3 regions of the Streptomyces lunalinharesii genome follow, and region 2 is predicted to be linked to each of the others. Evidence: riboswitches for the same ligand, from Rfam matches in the RefSeq annotation. Region 2 holds a riboswitch; each other region holds the start of a gene.
What was found. Region 2 has a riboswitch for cobalamin ahead of cobN (cobaltochelatase subunit CobN). Riboswitches for the same ligand answer to the same signal wherever they lie in the genome.
Positions count from the first base shown of each region.

Region 1: another riboswitch for cobalamin. It lies ahead of ABD385_RS38645 (CbtB domain-containing protein); the one in region 2 lies ahead of cobN (cobaltochelatase subunit CobN).
Region 3: another riboswitch for cobalamin. It lies ahead of ABD385_RS04315 (cobalamin biosynthesis protein); the one in region 2 lies ahead of cobN (cobaltochelatase subunit CobN).

Region 1 is NZ_BAAARK010000060.1:8,812-12,901, reverse strand. It holds gene ABD385_RS38660 (MFS transporter) at 1-117, shown strand, start outside; gene ABD385_RS38655 (epoxide hydrolase family protein) at 170-1,291, shown strand; gene ABD385_RS38650 (CbtA family protein) at 1,430-2,182, opposite strand; gene ABD385_RS38645 (CbtB domain-containing protein) at 2,204-2,422, opposite strand; cobalamin riboswitch at 2,479-2,616, opposite strand; gene ABD385_RS38640 (amino acid permease) at 2,973-4,090, shown strand, end outside.
Region 2 is NZ_BAAARK010000005.1:111,938-116,027, forward strand. It holds gene cobN (cobaltochelatase subunit CobN) at 1-2,423, opposite strand, end outside; cobalamin riboswitch at 2,458-2,607, opposite strand; gene cobG (precorrin-3B synthase) at 2,693-4,090, shown strand, end outside.
Region 3 is NZ_BAAARK010000002.1:58,894-62,983, reverse strand. It holds gene ABD385_RS04320 (cobyric acid synthase) at 1-864, opposite strand, end outside; gene ABD385_RS04315 (cobalamin biosynthesis protein) at 861-1,850, opposite strand; cobalamin riboswitch at 1,979-2,112, opposite strand; gene ABD385_RS04310 (hypothetical protein) at 2,324-2,560, opposite strand; gene ABD385_RS04305 (inorganic phosphate transporter) at 2,591-3,856, opposite strand; gene ABD385_RS04300 (lysozyme) at 3,996-4,090, opposite strand, start outside.

The DNA of each region.
Region 1 (4,090 bases), on a different contig from region 2:
GTGGCCCTCGCCGTGCTCGCGGCACTCCCCCTGGCCGGACTCGTCCTCAGCCTGACCCGGCGCCCTACCGCCGACCGCCGCCCCGAACCCGACGCCACGCGTGGGAGCCCGCGATGACGGTCCACCCGCAACTGATCCGATAACGCCTTGACCAGTAAGGAGCCTTGCCATGTCCGCCGAGCCGTTCGAGGTCAGCATCACCGAAGCCGAGATCGCGGACCTGCGGGAACGATTGCGACGGACACGGTGGCCCGAGCGCGAGCCGGTGGACGACTGGTCACAGGGTTTGCCGCTGGCGTACGCGCAGGAGCTCTGCCGCAGCTGGGCCGAGGACTACGACTTCGGGTTCGCCGAGCGGCTGAACGCGTTCCCGCAGTACCGCGACACGATCGACGGGCTGGGCATCCACTTCCTGCACGTCCGCTCGCCGGAGCCGGACGCGTTCCCGCTCGTGCTCACGCACGGGTGGCCGGGTTCGGTACTCGAGTTCCTACAGGTCCTCGGCCCGCTGACCGACCCGCGCGCGCACGGCGGTGACCCGGCGGACGCGTTCCACGTGGTCGCGCCGTCGTTGCCCGGGTACGGCTGGAGTGACAAGCCCTCGACGACCGGGTGGGGCATCACGCGCACCGCGCGCGCCTGGGACACGTTGATGGTCTCGCTGGGTTACGCACGGTACGGCGCGCAGGGCGGTGACTGGGGTTCGGCGGTGTCCGGCGCGCTGGGCGAGGTGGCGCCCGAGCGGGTCGCCGGCGTGCACCTGAACCTGGGATCCGTGGCGGCGGGCACGTTCGACGACCCGACGCCCGCGGAGCTGGCGAATCTCGAGGCCGAGAAGGAGATGCAGCGCACCGGCCGGGGGTACTCGGCGATCCAGGCGACCCGACCGCAGACGCTCGGCTACGGCCTCACCGACTCCCCGGCGGGGCAGGCCGCCTGGATCGCCGAGAAGTTCTGGGCGTGGACGGACAACGACGGCCATCCCGAGGACGCGTTGTCGCGGCAGACGATCCTCGACGAGATCTCCGTCTATTGGTTCACCGCGTCGGCCACGTCGTCGGCGCGCCTGTACTGGGAGAGCTTCGCCAACTTCCGAGACAAGGTGACCGCGCCATCCGGGCTGTCGGTCTACCCGCGCGACATCACCCGCCCGTCGAGGCGGGAGGCCGAGCTGCGCTTCACCGACCTGCGCTGGTTCGAGGAGCTGCCGCATGGTGGCCACTTCGCCGCGCTGGAGCAGCCGGAGTCGCTGGTCAAGCAGGTGCGCGGGTTCTTCCGCCTGTTCCGCTGACGGTCCGTGCCATCCCCTGGGAAGCCCGCGCCCGGGGGATGCTGCGTCCAGGTCCCGGAAGGGGCGCAGGCACGTTCTCCCCGGGAACGCCAGAGGGCCCCCCGACGGTGTCGGAGGGCCCTCTCGGTACGGGCGGTGTCACTGTGGGGCGGGCACCGCCGCCCCGGGTGCGGCCGTCGCGGGCCGGGGGTGCAGCAGGCGTTCGGCGAGTTCGCCGAAGAGCAGCCCGAACGCGCCCCAGAGGGCGGTCTGGATGGCCAGGGCGCCCAGCCGGAACCGCCACAGCAGCGCGGCCGGGAAGTCCTTCGGCACCTCGTTGATGACCGGGAGGAAGGCGTACGCCAGCCCGACCGCCACGGCGAAGGCGGCCACCGCGACGACGGTCGCCCACCAGGTGCCCAGGCGGGGTGCGAGCCGCTTGCCCAGGAGGGTGGCGCCGATCGCCAGCAGCACGCTGAGCAGCATCATCAGGAAGTACAGGGTGGTGCGCTGGCCGATGGTGTCGGGGTCGCCGACGGACGGCGGGTTGGCCGGGTACTTCAGGAACGGCACGACGTAGACGGCGAGCAGCGCGCAGCCGGACAGCAGCAGGGCGGTGGCGCGCGGGCCGAAGCGGCCGACGCGGCCGAGGGCGAAGCAGAAGGCGAGCGCGGCGATGCCGCCGAAGGCCACCCCGTAGACCAGGACGCCGGTGGCGAGGCCGGCGGTGGACTGGAGGGAGCGGGAGACCACTTCCATTTCGTGCTCGTGGGAGTGGGCGTCCTCGAAGCTGATCGCGCTGTTGACGCTGGGTTCACCGAGGAGGTAGGCGACGACGAGGGCGAGCACGCCGGCGGCGAGGCCGGCGAGCATGCCCCGGACGAGGAGGTTTCTGACCGTTGCGGAGTTCATGGGTGTGCGGCGTCCCTCGCGTCAGTGGCAGGGGAAGCCGAGCAGGTGGCGGGCGTCGTGCACCCACTCGTGGACGTCCGTGCCGTTGAACACGGAGGTGGCGCCCTGTTCGGCGCCGACGAAGTACAGCAGGACGAGCATCAGGATGCCGAAGAAGACCGCCCAGGGCGCTATCGCCTTGAGCGGCAGCGGGGCGGGTACGGCGGTGGTGGCGGTCGGCTGGGCGACGGACTGCGCCATGGCAGGGCCCTCCTCTGGGAGTTCGCGTCCCATCTCGGTGGTGCATTGGACGGCGGCTGCGGGTCTGACTCGCGGACGCTCCCGGCGCGCGGGGGCGTCTCGTTCACAGTGGCGCGACCGTGCCGGATTCCCACCGGCTTCCGCCTCGCCGTCGTCGATATCGAGGAGACGGTACCGCGTGACAGGGGCATGGCCAAGACCGGGCCGCCGGTGGGTGCGCGGTTGTCGAGGCGGGCGGCGCGGCCCGTGGTCGTGCAGGTCAGTGGCGGGTGGCCGGCGGCGAGGCCGGCGTCCGCACGGGCCGCTGGCGTGGCTCGTCGGCGGGCGAGGGCGCCGCACGGCCCGCCCCGAGGTGAACAGCCGTGCCGCGGCGCCCTCTTGGCCCGCCCCGGGCGAGCACGAACCGGATGTCGCCCCTCCGGTACTGTGTCCGCATATTCACCATGTGTGAACACGGCGTCCGAATAGCGAACGTTCCCGTCGCTCACGCACCGTGTCGCCGCACACTCGTGGGCTCAATGATCGTCTCAAGCAACGAACGGGCACGCCCATGACTCGGAGTACCACCCGGTCACCCCAGGACTCCCCGCGGGCCGTGCAGGACCCTGCACCCCCGTTGTCCCACGGCCTCAAACAGCGCCACCTGTCGATGATCGCGCTCGGCGGCGTCATCGGCGCGGGACTCTTCGTGGGGTCCGGGGTCGGCATCGCCACCGCCGGACCGGCCATCGTCCTCCTCTTCGCGGCCACCGGCGCACTGGTCATGCTGATCATGCGGATGCTCGGGGAGATGTCCGCGGCCCGGCCGTCCACCGGCTCGTTCTCGGTGCACTCCGAGGCCGAACTCGGCTCCTGGGCGGGCACCACCTCGGGCTGGATGTACTGGCTGATGCTGTGCGCCGGCGTGGCCGCCGAGGCGACCGCGGCGGGCGCCATCATGCACTCCTGGGTGCCGTTCCTGCCGGCCTACGGCTGGGTCGCGGTCTTCATGGTGTTCTTCTGCGCCAGCAACCTGACCGCGGTCAAGAACTTCGGCGAGTTCGAGTTCTGGTTCTCCACCATCAAGGTCACCGTGATCGTGGCGTTCCTGGTGCTGGGCGTGCTCGGCATCCTCGGCGTGTTCGGGAACGCCCCCGGCACCGGCAACCTCACCGACCACGGCGGGTTCTTCCCGACCGGCGCCGCCGGCCTCGCCGCCGGGCTGCTGACCACCATCTCCGGGTTCGCCGGGCTGGAGACCGTCACCATCGCCGCGGCGGAGTCCGACAACCCGAGCCGCAACGTGGTCCGCGCGGTCCGCACCGCCGTCTGGCGCATCGCCGTCTTCTACATCGGCTCCATGGCCGTGGTGGTCACCCTGGTCCCGTGGAACGACCCGAAGGTCGCCACGGCCGGCCCCTACGTGACCGTGCTCGACCGGCTGGGCATCCCGGCGGCCGGCACGATCATGCAGGTCGTGGTGCTGGTGGCACTGCTCTCCGCGATGAACGCCAACATCTACGGCTCGTCCCGCATGGCGTACTCGCTGGTCACCCGGGGCCAGGGTCCGCGGATCCTGAGCAAGGTGACCCGCGGCGTGCCGGCCGCCGCGGTGGTGGCGTCCTGCCTGTTCGGCTTCGCGGCCGTCATCGCCGGCATCATCTGGCCGACCACGGTGTTCGCCTGGCT
Region 2 (4,090 bases):
CGGCCGGTCGGCAGGACGTTGACCAGGCCGCGCAGCGGCGAGCCGGACGGGCCGGCCGGCACGAACCCGCCGTTCAGGGCGTGCACCGCGTGGTCGACCTCGGCCGTGGTGCCGGCCAGTCGCGGGACGACCTGCCGGGCGGCGAAGTCGAGGACGTCCGCGACCGCGGTCGGGTGCCCCTCGGCGACCCGGGCCACCGCGGCCGGGTCCCACTCCGCGTCCTCCATGGCCTGGACCAGGCCCCGGGCGAGAGCCTCGACTTCGTCGGCGGCGGTGCGGGTCGCGGCCGACTCGTCCAGGCCGAGCGCCTCGCGCAGCCCGGGCAGCGCGGAGGTGCCGCCCCAGATCTGCCGGGCGCGCAGGATGGCCAGCACGAGGTTGACCCGGGCCGCACCGACCGGGGCGGCGCCCAGGACGTGCAGGCCGTCGCGGATCTGCGCGTCCTTGACCTCGCAGAGCCAGCCGTCGACGTGCAGCAGGAAGTCGTCGAAGCCGTCGTCGTCCGGGCGTTCGTCCAGGCCCAGGTCGTGGTCGAGCTTGGCGGCCTGGATCAGCGTCCAGATCTGCGCGCGGATGGCGGGCAGCTTCGCCGGGTCCATCGAGGAGATCGCCGCGTACTCGTCGAGCAGCTGCTCGAGCCGGGCGATGTCACCGTAGGAGTCCGCGCGGGCCATCGGCGGCACCAGGTGGTCGACGAGCGTGGCATGCACCCGCCGCTTGGCCTGGGTGCCCTCGCCCGGGTCGTTGACCAGGAACGGGTAGACGAGCGGCAGGTCGCCGAGCGCCGCGTCCGGACCGCAGGCGGCGGAGAGGCCGGCGTTCTTGCCGGGCAGCCACTCCAGGTTGCCGTGCTTGCCGAGGTGAACCATGGCGTCGGCGCCGAACCCGCCGTCGGCGGTGGGGGCGGCGATCCAGCGGTAGGCCGCCAAGTAGTGGTGCGAGGGCGGCAGATCGGGGTCGTGGTAGATCGCGATCGGGTTCTCGCCGAAGCCGCGCGGCGGCTGGATCAGTATCAGCAGGTTGCCGCGGCGCAGGGCGGCCAGCACGATGTCGCCCTCGGGGTTGCGGCTGCGGTCGAGGAACATCTCGCCCGGCGGCGGGCCCCAGTGCTCCTCCACCGACTCCCGCAGCTCCTGCGGCAGCGTGGCGTACCAGCGGCGGTAGTCGGCGGCCGGGATGCGGACCGGGTTGCGGGCCAACTGCTCCTCGGTCAGCCACTCCTGGTCGTGGCCGCCGGCCTCGATGAGGGCGTAGATCAACTCGTCGCCGTCGCCGGACGCGAGGCCGGGCACCGGCTCGGTGCCGAAGTCGTAGCCCTCGGCCTGAAGGCGGCGCAGCAGCGCGACGGCGCTCGCCGGGGTGTCCAGACCGACCGCGTTGCCGATCCGGGAGTGCTTGGTGGGGTACGCCGACAGCACCAGCGCCAGCCGCTTCTCGGCGGCCGGGATGTGGCGCAGCCGGGCGTGCCGGACGGCGATGCCGGCGACCCGGGCGGCGCGCTCGGCGTCGGCGACGTACACCGGCAGCCCGTCCTCGTCGATCTCCTTGAACGAGAACGGCACGGTGATCAGGCGCCCGTCGAACTCCGGCACGGCGATCTGCGAGGCGGCGTCGAGCGGGGAGACGCCCTCGTCGTTCTCCTCCCAGGCCGCGCGCGCCCCGGTCAGGCAGAGCGCCTGCAGGATCGGCACGTCCAGGGCGGTCAGCGCACCCGCGTCCCAGGACTCGTCGTCGCCGCCCGCGGAGGCTTCGGCGGGCTTGGTGCCGCCCGCGGCCAGCACGGTGGTGACGATGACGTCGGCGGCGCGCAGCTCCTCGATCAGCTCCGGCTCGGGGGCCCGCAGCGACGCGACGTACAGCGGCAGCGAACGGCCGCCGGCGCGCTCGACCTGGTCGCACAGGTCGTGGATGAAGCGGGTGTTGCCGCTCATGTGGTGGGCGCGGTAGTAGAGCACCGCCACGGTCGGGCCGGCCGCCTCCGACGCCGGACGCTCCAGCGGGCCCCAGGACGGGGCGGCCGCGGGCGGCTCGAAGCCGTGGCCGCTGAGCAGGACGGTGTCGCTGAGGAAGCAGGCCAGCTGGGAGAGGTTGGCCGGACCGCCGTGCGCGAGGTAGGCGTGCGCCTCGGCCGCGATGCCGACCGGAACCGTGGACGCCTCCATGAGCTGGGCGTCGGGGGCCTGTTCGCCGGTGAGCACGACGACCGGGCGGTGCTGGTCCGCGGCCAGCAGCACGTCCAGGCCGTCCTGCCAGGCGCGGATGCCGCCGAGCAGCCGGACGACGACGAGGTCGGTGCCCTCGAGAAGTCCGGGGAGTTCGGCGACGTCGAGTCGGGCGGGGTTGGCGAGCCGGTACGGCACGGGGCCGGTGGCCGCCCGTGCGCTGAGCAGATCGGTGTCGGACGTCGACAGCAGCAGGATCACGGCGCAGCCCTTCCTCGGGGTGTCCACGCCCCGGGTGGTCGTATGGACGGCGGGAGTTCCTGGCTCACCCGGCGGTGGCCGGGTTCACAGTGGCGGGACCGCGCCGGATTCTCACCGGGCTTCCTCCCTTGGCGCCGTCGCTGGCGTCCGGCGGGTCAGCCGACCCGCCGACCTGCATAGTAAGGGCTGCGGCCGGACCGCGGGAGCGGGCCTTTCGGAGCCGCCCTCCACGCCCCCTCGCCACGGTTCCGGGCGAAACCGACGTAGGTATGCTCGCCGCCATGCCGCCCTCCCCTGCACCACGCCCCGACCGGGCCGAACCGCCCGTTCGGGACCGCGGTGACGCCTGCCCGGGAGCGCTGCGGCTGCACTCCGCAGCCGACGGGAACCTGGCCCGAGTGCGGCTTCCCGCCGGGGACTTGACGGTCCGCCAGGCCACGGCTCTGGCGGACGCCGCGGAACGCCTCGGCGACGGGCACCTCTCGCTCACCTCCCGCGGCAACGTCGAACTGCGCGGCCTGCCCGACGACTGTGGCCGGCACCTCGCCGACCTCCTCGCCGACGCCGGGCTGCTGCCCTCCGTACGCCATGAGCGGATCCGCAACGTGCTGGCCTCTCCGCTGGCCGGACTGGACCGGCACACCCCCGCCGACGTGCGGTTGTGGGCCCGGAGCCTGGACGCGCTGCTCTGCGCGAGCGACGCCGCGACGGGACTTTCGGGCCGCTTCCTGTTCGTCCTCGACGACGGTCGGGGCGACGTGGCCGGCCTGGGCGGCGATGTGACCTTGCTCGCAGAATCCGGCCGGCAGGACCCGCCGGCCGCCGGGTACGCGCCGGGCGCCGCGTCCGGGTGGGGAGCGCTGCTCCGGGTCGGCGACGACCGGGCGGCGCTGCGGATCGCGGCGGACGACGTCCCGCGGGCGGCCCTGATAGCCGCCGAGGTCTTCCTGACCGCCGCCGCGGAGCGCGGCGGCGGCGCCTGGCGTATCCGTGAGCTGCCCGCCGCACGACCGCTGACCGCCCAGGAGGTGCAGCGTGCGCTGCGGGCCGCGGGCATCGCCGCGGAGCACGTGGAGCGTTGGGACGCCCTGGCCCCGGGGCCGGCCGCGCCCTTCGCCGACGCCACCGCCCCCGGCCCGGTCGAGGGGCCCGACGGTCGCCGGGCGCTGGCGGTCCTGGCGCCGCTCGGCCGGCTGACCGCGGCCCAGTGGCGGCTGCTGACCGGGATCGCCGCCGAGGACGGCGCCGGCGCACTGCGCCTCACGCCGTGGCGCGGCATCGTCGTCCCCGGCCTGGCCTGCGCGGCGGCGTCCCGGCGGCTGCGCGAACTCGGCGCCGCCGGCCTGATCACCGACCCGGCATCCCCCTGGCGCCGGGTGACGGCCTGCACCGGCCTGCCCGGCTGCGCCAAGTCCCGTACCGACGTGCGGAGCGATGCGGCGGGCGTGCTCGCCGGGGGCGGAACGGTTCCGGCGGACGGTTCGGGTGCGCCTGGTGGGCTGCCCGTCCACTGGTCGGGCTGCGAGCGGCGGTGCGGCCATCCGCACGGTGCCTGGGTCGACGTACTGGCGACGCCCGACGGCTATCGGACCACCTCGGTGCCTCCCAAGTCCCTTGCCCGGCCGCCGGTTTCACGTGAAACACCCGGGCCGGGCACCGTTTCACGT
Region 3 (4,090 bases), on a different contig from region 2:
CACGTCGGTGAAGTTGGACATCAACGGCACCGCGCACACCGCGACCCGCAGCACGTCCTCGCCGGCCGGCGGCGCCACCACCGACTCGCGGACCGCGCCGCGCAGCGACACCCTCAGGCCGTCCTCCTCGTCGATGCCGAGCCCGTGCGCGTACGGCAGGACGCCGTAGGTCTGCCGTCCGGTGATCCGGCGCAGCATCTGAAGGCCCGGCTCCAACAGCGTCACGTCGCCGCGGAACTTGTTGACGAGGTAGCCGGCGACCAGCGACTGGTCCTCCTCGGACAGCAGCGCGGTGGTCCCGAAGAACGAGGCGAAGACGCCGCCGCGGTCGATGTCGCCGACCACCACGACGGGGATGCGCGCCGCCCGGGCGAGGCCCATGTTGACGATGTCGGTCCGCCGCAGGTTGATCTCGGCCGGGCTGCCGGCGCCCTCGCAGACGACCGCGTCGTGGGTGCGCCGCAGCTGGGCCAGGCAGTCGGTCACGGTGCCGAGCAACTGCTCCTGCCGGCCGGCGTGGTAGCCACGGGCACTCAGCTCGCCCACCGCCTTCCCCAGCAGCACCACCTGACTGCTGCGGTCGCTGCCCGGCTTGAGCAGCACCGGGTTCATCAGCGCGGTCGGCTCGACCCGGGCCGCGGCCGCCTGCATCGCCTGCGCCCGGCCGATCTCCGCGCCCTCGCGGGTCACGAACGAGTTCAGCGACATGTTCTGCGCCTTGAACGGCGCCACCGAGACGCCCTGCCGCGCCAACCAGCGGCAGATGCCGGCGGTCACCACGCTCTTGCCGGCGTCGGACGTCGTCCCGGCCACCAACAGCCCGCCGCCCACGGCCCCGTCGGCCGTCTTCCTGCGCCCGTTCACCGGGTCACCCTCCCGCTCACGTTCGCCGTCACGCCCTTCCTCCCGCGCCGCACCGCGCCGACCGCCAGCCGGCCCGCCACCGTGACGCCCAGCGCCAGCAGGCCGACCCGCCGGGACAGCCGGGCCGCCCGCTCGATGTCGGACACCGCGGGGGGCCGCCCACCACCGTTGAGCACCGGCCGGTGCTCCACCCGCCCGCCGTACGCGAGGGTGCCGCCCAGCCGGACGCCCAACGCGCCGGCGAACGACGCCTCCACCGGGCCGGCGTTGGGGCTCGGGTGGGCCCCGCCGTCGGCCCGCCAGGCCTGCAGCGCACCGCGCCGGTCGGGGCCCGCCACCACGGTCAGCGCGGCGGTCAGTCGGGAGCCGGGCCAGCCGGCGACGTCGTCGAGGCGGGCGGCCGCCCAGCCGAACCGCCGGTGGCGCGGGGACTTGTGCCCCACCATCGCGTCCAGGGTGTTCACCGCCCGGAACGCCACCAGGCCGGGCACGCCCGCGACCGCGCCCCACACCAGGGCGCCGACCACCGCGTCGGAGGTGTTCTCGGCGACCGACTCCACCACCGCACGGGCCATCTGCGGCCCGTCCAGCGCCTGCGGATCGCGCCCGCACAGGTGCGGCAACCGCTCCCGTGCCACGTCCAGGTCGCCGACGGCCAGCGCGCCGCCCACGGCCCGCGCCTCCCGGCCGAGCGAGGTGCCGCCCAGCACCGCCCACGCGGCCGCCGCGGTCAGCGCGGTCCGGGCGCCCGGACGCTCCCCGAGGGCGCGTTGGAGCAACGCGGCGCCGACGGCCGCGCCGCCCGCGCACAACAGGGTGTGGGCCGCTCCGTAACCGCGGTGGTCGCGCCACAGCCGGCGTTCGAGGGCGCCCGCGGCCCGGCCGAACGCGGCCACCGGATGGCCGCGCCGCGGGTCCGCGACGATCAGGTCACCGAGGAAGCCGAGGGCCGCGCCGCACGCGTACCCCGCGTGTTCGCCGCGCATCGGATCAGGCCGCCGTCCGCCCTCGAAGGGGCCCTGCGACAGCGGGCAGTGGAGCTCTCGACGGGCAGCCGGGCATGGCGGTGTCCTCACTCAGGGTCCGCGCCCTGGCTCGACGTGACGGCGACCAGAGTCTCCTGGCTCCCGGATCGGCGCCGCCCCGGCCTTCCCGCCCGTACGGCGTGCGTACGGACCGTGGCCCTCGTCGGAGGAGCGCTCCCCGGTGACAGTGGCGGGACCGCGCCGGATTCGCACCGGACTTCCTCTGCTGTCGCCGATTGGCCCCGGAAGTCCACCACGCCCGCCCAGGTCCGTCAACTCACCCTTGACCTGCGACGCAGTGCCGACCGCCACCCTGTGGCCAAGGCCACCCGCGGGGCCGGTGGGGTGCCGCACGCGGACGGGGCGCCCGGGGCCGCGGCTGCTGCCGCGTCCACCGGACGCCCCGTCCGTTGCCGGCCGCGCCGGCTCCGCCGTCAGGCGGCGACGATCAGGTAGATCCCGTAGGCCACCGCGGCCGCGCAGAGCCCGTAGGCGGCCAGCGCCCCGACGCGCGACCCCGTACCGGGGACGGTCGTGGCCGTCGCGTCGCCGTCCGCGGCGGGCTTGCGGGAGGTGCCCACGATCCCGACGGTGAACAGGCCCACGAGCCCCACCGTCACCACGAGGCTGACGCCGAAGACCTGGCCGAGAGCTGCCCAGTCGATGTGCATTGCGGAGTCCTTAGGTCAGGGTGGTCGGCGTCAGGACGAGGCCGTCGCGGGCTGGGCGGGGGTCTTCGCCGGGGTGGTCGCGGGCGCGGCGTGGGTCGCGGCGTCCGCTGCGGCGTTCGCCGCGACAGGGCCGGCCGGGGGCGGCGCGACCGTCTGGAGCGCCGTGGTGACGACGCCCGCCGGCTCCACCGCCGGGCCCTCGTTGACGTTGGTGTGGTCCACCGGCTTGCGCCGGGAGGCCGCCCAGATGCCGCCGCAGACCGCCAGGGCCAGGACGGCGACCGTGGCCACGCCCCAGGGGCCCTGGTCGGCGAGGTAGGCGGCGCCGGCGGAGACCAGTCCGGCGGCCGGCAGGGTCAGGCCCCAGGCCACGACCATCCGGCCGGCCGTGGACCAGCGCACCACGCCGCCCTTGCGGCCCAGCCCGGAGCCCATCACGGACCCGGAGCAGACCTGGGTGGTGGAGAGCGCGAAACCGAGGTGGGAGGAGGCCAGGATGGTGGCCGCGGCGCCGGTCTGGGCGGCGAAGCCCTGCGGCGGCTGGATGTCGGTGATGCCCTTGCCCATGGTGCGGATGATCCGCCAGCCGCCCAGGTACGTGCCGAGCGCGATGGCCAGGCCGGCGGAGACGATCACCCACATCGGCGGGTCGGAGTGCGGGGCGACGACCCCGCCGGTGATCAGCGCGAGGGTGATCACGCCCATCGTCTTCTGCGCGTCGTTGGTGCCGTGGGCCAGCGAGACCAGGGCGGCCGAGGCGATCTGCCCGGCGCGGTAGCCCTTGGCGGTGTCGGCCTCGTCGCGGCCGCGGGCCAGTCGGTAGGTGAGCCGGGTCGCCGCCATCGAGGCGAGCCCCGCCACGAAGGGCGCGGCGACCGCGGGGATCAGGACCTTCATGACGACGGCCTCGCCGTGCACGCCGCCGGTGCCCACGGACACCAGCGTCGCGCCGATCAGACCGCCGAAGAGGGCGTGGGAGGAACTGGACGGCAGGCCGGCCAGCCAGGTGAGGAGGTTCCAGACGACGGCGCCGACCAGACCCGCGAAGATCACTTCAGGTCTGATGCCGGCGCTCTCGTCGATGATGCCGCCGGAGATGGTCTTCGCCACCTCAACGGAGAGGAAAGCCCCGACGAGGTTGAGCCCCGCCGACATCGCCACCGCGGTCTTGGGTCGCAAGGCCCCGGTGGAGATGGTGGTGGCCATTGCGTTGGCCGTGTCGTGGAAGCCGTTCGTAAAGTCGAACACCAAGGCCGTGACGATCACGATCCCGATGAGAAGCGTGATGTGTTCCATTCACCCAGGCAATCCTGTTCGAAGGTCAGTGTCCTCGGGACCGTACGGACGACGGGTGAACGGAAAGTGAACTCGGCCGGGCGCCGCGGTGACACCCCCGCAGTGTTCACGCGGAGGCGCCCCTACCGTCACTTCTGCCTCATCCGTCGGCAAATCTCCTGAGCTGGGCCAGGGTCCCGTTCCAGCGGTCCTGATCGCCCGGCAGCGGCCCCCGAGAGGCGTACTGCCGGAGGG